DNA from 2 places in the Brachybacterium sp. AOP42-C2-15 genome. Region 1 is predicted to be linked to the other one. Evidence: riboswitches for the same ligand, from Rfam matches in the RefSeq annotation. Region 1 holds a riboswitch; the other holds the start of a gene.

What was found. A riboswitch is a leader RNA that binds a small molecule or an ion and turns the genes downstream of it on or off. The one in region 1 is predicted to bind FMN.
Region 2: linked by a shared signal. The riboswitch ahead of ribD (bifunctional diaminohydroxyphosphoribosylaminopyrimidine deaminase/5-amino-6-(5-phosphoribosylamino)uracil reductase RibD) and the one ahead of pnuC (nicotinamide riboside transporter PnuC) in region 1 are both predicted to bind FMN.

Annotation. Positions count from the first base shown of each region.
Region 1 covers NZ_JBQSWK010000007.1:75,312-79,680, reverse strand. The annotation lists gene hisG (ATP phosphoribosyltransferase) at 1-363, opposite strand, end outside; gene ACT3SQ_RS05720 (phosphoribosyl-ATP diphosphatase) at 540-803, opposite strand; gene pnuC (nicotinamide riboside transporter PnuC) at 865-1,572, opposite strand; FMN riboswitch at 1,665-1,782, opposite strand; gene rpe (ribulose-phosphate 3-epimerase) at 1,952-2,638, opposite strand; gene ACT3SQ_RS05705 (transcription antitermination factor NusB) at 2,635-4,224, opposite strand; gene fmt (methionyl-tRNA formyltransferase) at 4,221-4,369, opposite strand, start outside.
Region 2 covers NZ_JBQSWK010000021.1:44,502-48,870, reverse strand. The annotation lists gene recF (DNA replication/repair protein RecF) at 1-856, shown strand, start outside; gene ACT3SQ_RS12380 (DciA family protein) at 1,075-1,746, shown strand; FMN riboswitch at 1,915-2,044, shown strand; gene ribD (bifunctional diaminohydroxyphosphoribosylaminopyrimidine deaminase/5-amino-6-(5-phosphoribosylamino)uracil reductase RibD) at 2,171-3,229, shown strand; gene ACT3SQ_RS12370 (riboflavin synthase) at 3,353-3,967, shown strand; gene ribB (3,4-dihydroxy-2-butanone-4-phosphate synthase) at 3,964-4,369, shown strand, end outside.

The DNA of each region.
Region 1 (4,369 bases):
CTCGACGAGGTTCTCGTAGCTGGTGGCGATGCGGGCGCCCTGCAGCTCCGAGGCGTCGCGGCGGGTTCCCGCTGGCGCGGCGAAGCGGAAGGTCGACCGCGCGAAGCCCAGCGGCAGGATCTCATCGGCCGGGGTGCGGGAGTCCAGCAGCATGTCCTGGCCGGTGATGCCGACGTCCACCGTGCCGGAGCCCACGTACACCGCGATGTCCCGCGGGCGCAGGTGGAACAGCTCGACGCCGTTCTCCTCGTCGACCACGACGAGCTCCTTGGCCGTGCCGCGGCGCCGGTAGCCGGCCTCCTGGAGCAGATCGGCGGCGGGATCGGACAGGGCGCCCTTGTTGGGGACGGCGATGCGGAGCACGGATCCTCCTCGGCCGCCGCGGCGGCCACGAGTGGGGGTGGGACGGAGAGGAACAGGATGGAGGCGGCGAGACGCTGCAAGCCCGGAGGATGCGGAGGCAACGGCGGAAGAGCCGGAGACCGCGGGACCGGGTGCGAACCTTCGACCGCAGACCGGCGCGGGTCGGAGCTGGTGGGTCAGAGCTGTCGGTAGACGTCTTCGAGCGAGATGCCCTTGGCGATCATCATCACCTGCACGTGATAGAGCAGCTGGCTGATCTCCATGGCGGCGTCCTCATCGGTCTCGTGCTCGCAGGCCATCCACACCTCGGCGGCCTCTTCGACGATCTTCTTGCCGATCTGATGGACCCCGCCATCGAGTTCGCGGACGGTGCCCGACCCCTCAGGTCGGGTACGGGCCTTCTCAGTCAGCTCGGCGAACAGTGCCTCGAAATCCTTCACGCCGACAGGATACGCGTTCCGGCAGGTGGCCCGTTCAGAGGACCACCTGCTGGAAGGCGAGTCACTCCTTGCGCACCGTGGGATCGAGATGGGCGGTCTCCACCGTCACCCGCGTCTCCTCCACCTGGCGGCGGCTGCGCACACCCCACCAGACGAAGAACCCCGTCAGGGTGAAGGCTCCGTAGAAGAGATACATGAATGCGCTCGCGTAGTACCCGGCATCGAGCAGCAGCGGGACGCCGACGATGTCGACCGCGACCCAGATCAGCCAGAACTCGACCCAGCCCTTGGCCATCCCGAAGGTCGCCAGCAGGCTGCCCATGAAGATCCAGGCGTCAGCCCAGACCGGCTCATAGGAGCCGAGCATCCGGAACAGGGGGGTCAGCGCTGCGGTGCCGCCCACTAGCGCGACCAGCAGCAGGACGCGAGTCCCCCAGGAGGCCCACTCGGGCTCCACTGCGGTGCCGCCGTCGTGCTTCGCCTGCCGCCACCGCTGCCAGCCGTAGATGCTGGTGGCGATGAACATCACCTGGCGTCCGGCCTGCCCCAGCAGGTCCACGGAGTTCGGGTTGCCGAACACCGAGCCCATGAACACCGTCAGCAGCAGCACATTGCCGACGATGCCGATGGGCCAGGCCCATACCTTCCGTCGCATGCCGCCGAGGGCGCTGAGCAGTCCGAAGACGTTGCCGAGCACCTCTCGCAGGAGTAGGAACTGTCCGCCCGCGAAATCGATTCGCGCGTCGAAGAGCCACTGCAGAAAATCCATGTCGGTCCTTTCGCCGTCGGATGCAGTGGCTCCGGGGGAAAAGGGTTCCGGCATGGCGCCAGCGCGCGCCGAGGGCGCCCTGGGACATGCAGGACGTGCGCCTCTCATCCAGGCTGTACTGTCGGCGCCGGAATTTCACCGGCTCCACCGCCGAAGCGGGTCGCGGACTATCACCGCCGGCTCGGAATTTCACCGACCCCGGAGCACGTCACTGGTCGTGACCAGATCATCCTAGACCGTCGGCCCCGCCACCGGAGAGCGCATGAACGCAGGTGACGGGGCGGGGGACACGGTGGAGGCGACCGCGCTGATCAGCAGGAGGCGCAGCCGCAGGTCAGTGGGCGGCGTGGCGCAGGTCAGGGGGCGGCGCAGCCGCAGGTCAGTGGGCGGCGTGGCCCCGGGCAAGTTCGCGCAGGGCAGAGATCTCAGCGGCCGCATCCTGGGCCCGATAGATCGCAGACCCCGCCACGAAGACGTTCGCCCCGGCCTCCGCGCAGCGCTCGATGGTCTCCCGGCTGACCCCGCCGTCGACCTGGATCGACACCTCGAGGTTGGCCCCGCTGATCGCCGCGCGCGCCCGACGGATCTTGGGGAGCATGGTGTCCAGGAAGCTCTGGCCGCCGAAGCCGGGCTCGACGGTCATGATCAGCAGCATGTCGAACTCGCCGATGATGTCGAGGATCGGCTCGACCGCGGAAGCAGGTCGAAGGCCGACGCCGACCTGCACGTTCTTCCTGCGCAGGTCACGGGCGAGCTTGACCGGGGCCCGGGCGGCCTCCAGGTGGAAGGTGACGGACGCGGCACCGGCCTCCGCATAGGCGGGAGCCTCGGTGTCGGCGTCGGCGATCATCAGGTGCGCATCGACCGGGATCGTGCTGCGCTCGACGATCTGCTCGACCATCGAGGGACCGAAGGTCAGGTTCGGCACGAAATGGTTGTCCATCACATCGACGTGGACGCTGTCGGCGCTGGAGATCTTGTCGAGCTCGCTGCCGATGCTCATGAAGTCGGCGTTGAGGATGCTGGGGTGGATGTAGTGGCCGTCGGTCGAGTACGGGGTGATCATGCCGTCGGGAGTCCTTCCTCGGTGGGGGCGGGCTGCTTGCGCAGCAGGTGGATGTACATCGCATCGGTGCCGTGGACGTGGGGCCACAGCTGGACCGCGGGGCCCTCGCCCAGCTCGACGTCCTGCCGGACTGCGGGGAGCATCCCGGCGCGCACCGCGTCGCGCGCGTCGAGCTGCTCGATGTCGTCGCGCCGCTTGAGCACGTCGGCGACGATCAGGCGGGTCTCGGCCAGGTGCGGGGAGCAGGTCACATAGGCCACCACTCCCCCGGGCGCGGCGGCGTCCAGGGCCGAGGTGAGCAGCCCGCGCTGGATCCCGCCCAGCTGGCCGATGTCGGCGGGGGTGCGGCGCCAGCGGGCTTCGGGGCGGCGCCGCAGGGCACCGAGCCCGGAGCAGGGGACGTCGGCGAGGACGCGGGAGAAGCGGCCGGGCAGCTCGCTGCCGATGGTGGTGCCGTCGGCGGTGCGGGTGGTGATCTCGCAGCCGGCCTCCTGCAAGGTGGCCACGGCCCGGTTGACGAGCTCGGTGCGATGCTCCTGGAGCTCGACCGCCAGCAGGTCCGCGTCGTGGCCGACGGTCAGTCCGCCCAGCAGCGCGGCCTTGCCGCCGGGGCCTGCGCAGAGGTCCAGCCAGTGGTGGTCCTCGGCGAGGACCAGGTCGTCGGCGCCGAGTGCGAGGGCGAGGGCCGCGAGCTGGCTGCCCTCGTCCTGCACGGCGACGCGGCCCTCCTTGACCGGGTCCATGCCGCCGGGGTCGCCGGAGGGCCAGGAGGCCGCGAAGATGCTCAGCCGGCCCTGGCTCGCGCCGTGGTCGATCAGCTCGTCGAGGTCGGTGAGGCCCGGTCGCATCACCAGCGAGACCGACGGTGCCGCGTTCTGGGCGGCCAGCAGTTCATCGATCTCGTCGCGGGAACGGCCGTGGCCGGCCAGGGCGTCGCTCAGGGCGCGGACCACCCAGCGCGGGTGGGAGTGCACCACGGCGAGGTGCCCGGTGGGATCCTGCTCGCGGTCGGGGGCGACCTCGAGCAGCCACTGCGGGAGGTCCTTCTCCCCGACGCGGCGCAGCACGGCGTTGGCGAAGCTCGCCGCACCGGCGCCGACCACGGAACGGGCCAGGGCCACGGTCTCGGAGGTCGCCGCGTGTGGGGCGACGCTCATGTCCAGCAGCTGGTAGGCGCCGAGCCGGATGACGTCCAGCAGCGGCGGGTCGATCTTGGCCAGTGGGCGATCCACGCAGGCGGTGATGACCGCGTCGAGCCGTCCCTGTGCGCGCAGGGAGCCGTAGAACAGCTCGGTGGTGAAGGCGGCGTCGCGGCCGGAGACGTGGTGGCTGCGCAGCAGCCGGGGCAGCACCAGGTTCGCGTAGGAGTCCTCCTCGCGCACCATCCGCAGCCCTTCGAAGGCGACCTGGCGGGAGGGGGTGGAGCGGCGTGCCCGCTCGGCCGGCCGTGACTCGGAATAGCCGCGGCGGGGGCCTCCCTGCCCGCGCGAGCCGGAGCGGGAACGGCCGTGCTGGTCGCGCTGGTCTCGCTGCGGGTTCTCGTCGCGTCGGCCGCGGTCCTGATTGCTGCGTCGGTCCTGGTTCATGCGGTGACTCCGTCCTGCGACTGGCTGGTGAATCGGGCATCGGGGGCGAGGCCCGCACCGCGGGCCCAGTCCGCGGCCCGCATCGGCCGCTTGCCGGCCGGGGCGAGGGTCGCCAGGGCGATCACCCCGGTGCCGGTGCCCACAA
Region 2 (4,369 bases), on a different contig from region 1:
CCTCGATGAGCTGCTGTTCGTCATCGCCCCGCGCTACGCCTCGGTCAAGGCCGATTACGACCGGGTGCTCAAACAGCGCGGCAACCTGCTCAAGCAGATGCGGTCGATGCGCCGCGGCGGAAGCGGCCGCAGCGTCGGCGGGCTGGATCCCGCAGACACCGCTGCCTCGACCCTCGAGGTCTGGGACCAGCAGCTCGCCCGCCATGGCGCGGAGCTGCTGCGCGCCCGCCTCCATCTGGTCAACCGCCTGCGCCCCCACCTCGGCTACTCGTACCTGCGCGTCGCCACCGACGAAGGCGCAGACCAGGCGCTGGATCTCCCTCCTGATCAGCGGGGCGAGGTCAGTTCCCCGGCGGACATCCTCTACCGCTCCGAGGTGCTCGACGGACTGGGCACCCTGCCGGGCACCCTCCCCGCCACGCGCGAGATCCACGACCGGATGCTGGAGATGCTCGCCGCCCGGCACGACGAGGAGATCGATCGCGGGGCCACCCTCACCGGACCCCACCGCGACGACATGGAGATCCGGCTGCACGAGTTCCCGGCCAAGGGCTATGCGAGCCATGGCGAGTCCTGGTCGCTCGCCCTCGCCCTGAGGCTGGCCTCCTACGATCTGCTGCGTCTCGAAGAAGGGGATCTCGGTGACGGCGAGCCGATCCTGATCCTCGATGACGTGTTCAGCGAGCTCGACGCCTATCGCCGCGAGCGGCTGGGTCGGATCGTCACCGGTGCCTCCCAGGTGCTGATCACCACCGCCAACGATTCCGACATCCCAGATTCTCTGGACGGCGAGATCCACGTGGTCGAGGTGAGCCTGGGAGAGGCAGTGCCACGTCAGAACGGCGGCGGGCTGTGACGGGCCGTGCCGGTGGAACGAGCCGAAAAGGCGGTGCTGGCCGCGGTGACGGAACTGCCCGTCCCCGCCTCGCGAACCCCTATGACCTGGGCACCTGGTCCGGCGGGAACAGCTCAGCCGCCGAGACTGAGCGCGGATCCACGCCTCCGCCCGCGCGGCGATCTGCGGCGGATCAGTCCGCGACCCGGCCGGGTCGTGACCGCCCGGAGGTCCGCCGGATGCCGGACCACGAGCCGGATCGTGCATCTGGATTCGAGCCGAGCATCCGCTCGTTCGATCCGTACGACGCCGACGACCACACCGCCGACGATTATGCGAACCGCTCTGGCGCTGCCGTCGAGGTGCTCTTCGATCCGCCGCAGCTTCCCACCCCGCAGGATCCCTTCGAGCTCGCCCGGCGCACGGTGAACCGCTCTCGGGCCGCGGCTCGGGACCGCGGACTGTTCCCCATCTCCGCGAAGACGCAGGCCAGGGACGTGCGAGACCGTTCCGGCCGGGCCCCAGGCTATTCTGGATCCCGGCCCGACCCGCGCGATCCGCAGGGGATCGAGAACGTGCTGAAGAAGGTGCTGGGAAACCTCGGCTGGAATGCGGGGATGAACGCCGGGCGGGTGCTCGAGGAGTGGGACGAGATCGTCGGCGAACGGCTCGCCACCCACTGCCGCCCGGTGTCCCTCGACGACGGTGTGCTGGTGGTCAGCGCGTCCTCCTCTGCCTGGGCCTCGCAGCTGCGGATGCTCACTCCCCAGCTGATCACCACGATCGAGGAGCATGTGGGCTCCCATGTGATCTCCGAGCTGAAGGTGACCGGTCCCGCCGCGGCCGAGCGCACCTGGAAGAAGGGCCGCCGCACCGTGACCTGGCGCGGCCCCCGGGACACCTACGGCTGATCGACGTGCTGTGAGGGACGAACGGCAGGAGATCAGCGGATGAGGCAGTGCCTGATCGACCTGCTGTGAGGGAAGGGGACGATGTCCCGGCTGATGTGATGCGCAGTTCACGCCCCGTCATCTCCCGGCGGCGCCCTGCTACGGTGGCTCCTGACGAGCTGATGAAGCTCGCGTGCACTGGGGTCGGTGAAATTCCGAGCCGGCGGTGATAGTCCGCGACCCGATGGCCTCTGGCCCTCGGCTGACCAGGTGAAACTCCTGGACCGACGGTCAGAGTCCGGATGGGAAGCGCACGCGAACGACGTCCTCGGGCGATCCGTCTTCGCGCACCCCGGCGCGCCGTACGGTGACCCCTGGGTGACGTCGTCTCCGCACACCCTTCCTCTCCCTCCGGGACCGCGAGCAGCGGACCGGAGGAGAGACCATGTTGAAGGATGCCGAGCGGCAGGCTCTGCGCCGAGCCCTCGAGATCGCGGCCGATCCCGTGGTGCCCCTGGGCCCGAACCCCCGTGTGGGCTGTGTGCTGCTGAGCCCCGCCGGAGAGGTCCTCGCCGAGGGTCACCATCGAGGCGCCGGCACCCCGCACGCCGAGGCCGACGCCCTCTCCCGCGCGACCGTCCCCGTGACCGGTGCGACCGCCGTGGTCACCCTCGAGCCCTGCAACCATGTGGGCCGCACCGGCCCCTGCGCCGAGGCGCTGATCGAGGCCGGCATCCACCGGGTGATCATCGCCCGCCGCGATCCGAACCCCGTCGCGAGTGGCGGCATCCAGCGCCTGCGCGAGGCCGGGATCGACGTCGTGCTCGACGTACCGGACGATCTCGCCGGCGCTGCGGCAGCCCTCAACCGAGGCTGGGAACACGGACTGCGGCACGAGCGTCCCCTGGTCACCGCCAAGATCGCCCTCACCCTCGATGGCCGCGCGGCCGCCGCCGACGGCACCAGCCAGTGGATCACCGGCCCCGCAGCCCGCGAAGAGGTCCACCTCCTGCGCACCACCTGCGACACCGTGCTGGTGGGCACCGGCACGGCCCGGATCGACCACCCAGCCCTCACGGCCCGTCGGCCCGACGGGACACTGCATCCGCGACAGCCGCTGCGGGCCGTGATGGGCATCGGCGAGGCGCCCACGCTGCCCGCCATCGACGGTGCCGGCGAGGAGATCCGGCTGCTCACCCGCGACCCGTCGGCCGCCCTCGCGGAGCTGTTCGATCGCGGTGCCCGGCATGTGCTGCTCGAAGGAGGGCCCACCCTCGCCGCCGCCTTCCTGCGGGAGGGCCTGGTGGATGAGCTGATCCTCCACCTCGCCCCGACGCTGCTCGGGACCGGCCGCCCCGCCGTCGCGGACCTCTCCATCACCACCCTCACCGACCGGCTCGATCTGGACCTGGTCGATGTCACTCCGCTGCGCTCACCGGAGGGGCCGACGGATCTGCGCCTCACCCTCCGCCCCCGCATCCGGCCCTCTCCACCAGCCAACTAGCGCCGTCTGACGTGCAACGCCCGAACCGCAGCGCCCGAACCGCAGCGCCTGAACCGCACCGTCTGATCCCCACCGTTTGATCCCCATCGTCTGAACCACCCCGCCTGACCTGGAAGGATCCTCATGTTCACCGGCATCATCGAAGAGCTCGGCACCGTCGAGTCGCTCACCCCGGGCGCCGATCCCACCCGCCTGCAGATCCGTTCCCCGCACGTGCTCGACGGCATCGCCCTCGGCGACTCGATCGCCGTGAACGGCTGCTGCCTGACCGTGACCGCGCACGAGGGCGAGCTCTGGAGCGCGGACGTCATCTCCACCACCCTCGCCGCGACCTCCCTCGGCGACCTCGCGCCCGGGGACCGCGTGAATCTCGAGCGATGCGTGCGGGCGGGCGGCCGCCTGGACGGCCACATCGTGCAGGGCCACGTCGACGGCGTCGGCGAGGTCAGCGGGCGTGAGGAGGCGGAGGGGACCACCCTGCTGCACCTCGCGCTGCCTGCCGGTCTGGCGCGTTACGTCGTGGCGAAGGGCTCCCTCGCCGTGGACGGCGTGAGCCTCACCGTCGCCGAGATCGAGGGAGACCAGGTCACGATCGGCCTGATCCCCGAGACCCTCGCCCGCACCACCCTCGGTGGCCGCGACGTCGGCGACCGCGTGAACCTCGAGGTGGACGTGCTGGCGAAGTACGTCGAGAAGCTCACCGCAAGCCTGCTGCCCACCACTGAGGAGACCCGATGACCGCCCTGCGCCTGGATCCCGTCGAGGAGGCGATCGCCGCGATCGCCGCCGGTCACGCCGTGGTCGTCGTCGACGACGAGGACCGCGAGAACGAGGGCGACCTGATCCTGGCCGCCTCCGCCGCGACCCCCGCCCTGATCGGCTTCGCCGTGCGCCACTCGAGCGGTCTGCTGTGCGCCCCGATGAGCGGAGAGCGGGCCGACGCCTTCGAGCTGCCGCTCATGGTGCGGGAGAACGCCGACCCGCTGCGCACCGCCTACACCGTGAGCGTCGACGCTAGCGAGGGCGTGACCACCGGCATCAGCGCCTCCGACCGTGCCCGCACCCTCCGGGTCCTCGCCGGAGCGGACACCGTGGCCGGAGACCTCATCCGTCCCGGTCACGTGCTCCCTCTGCGCGCGA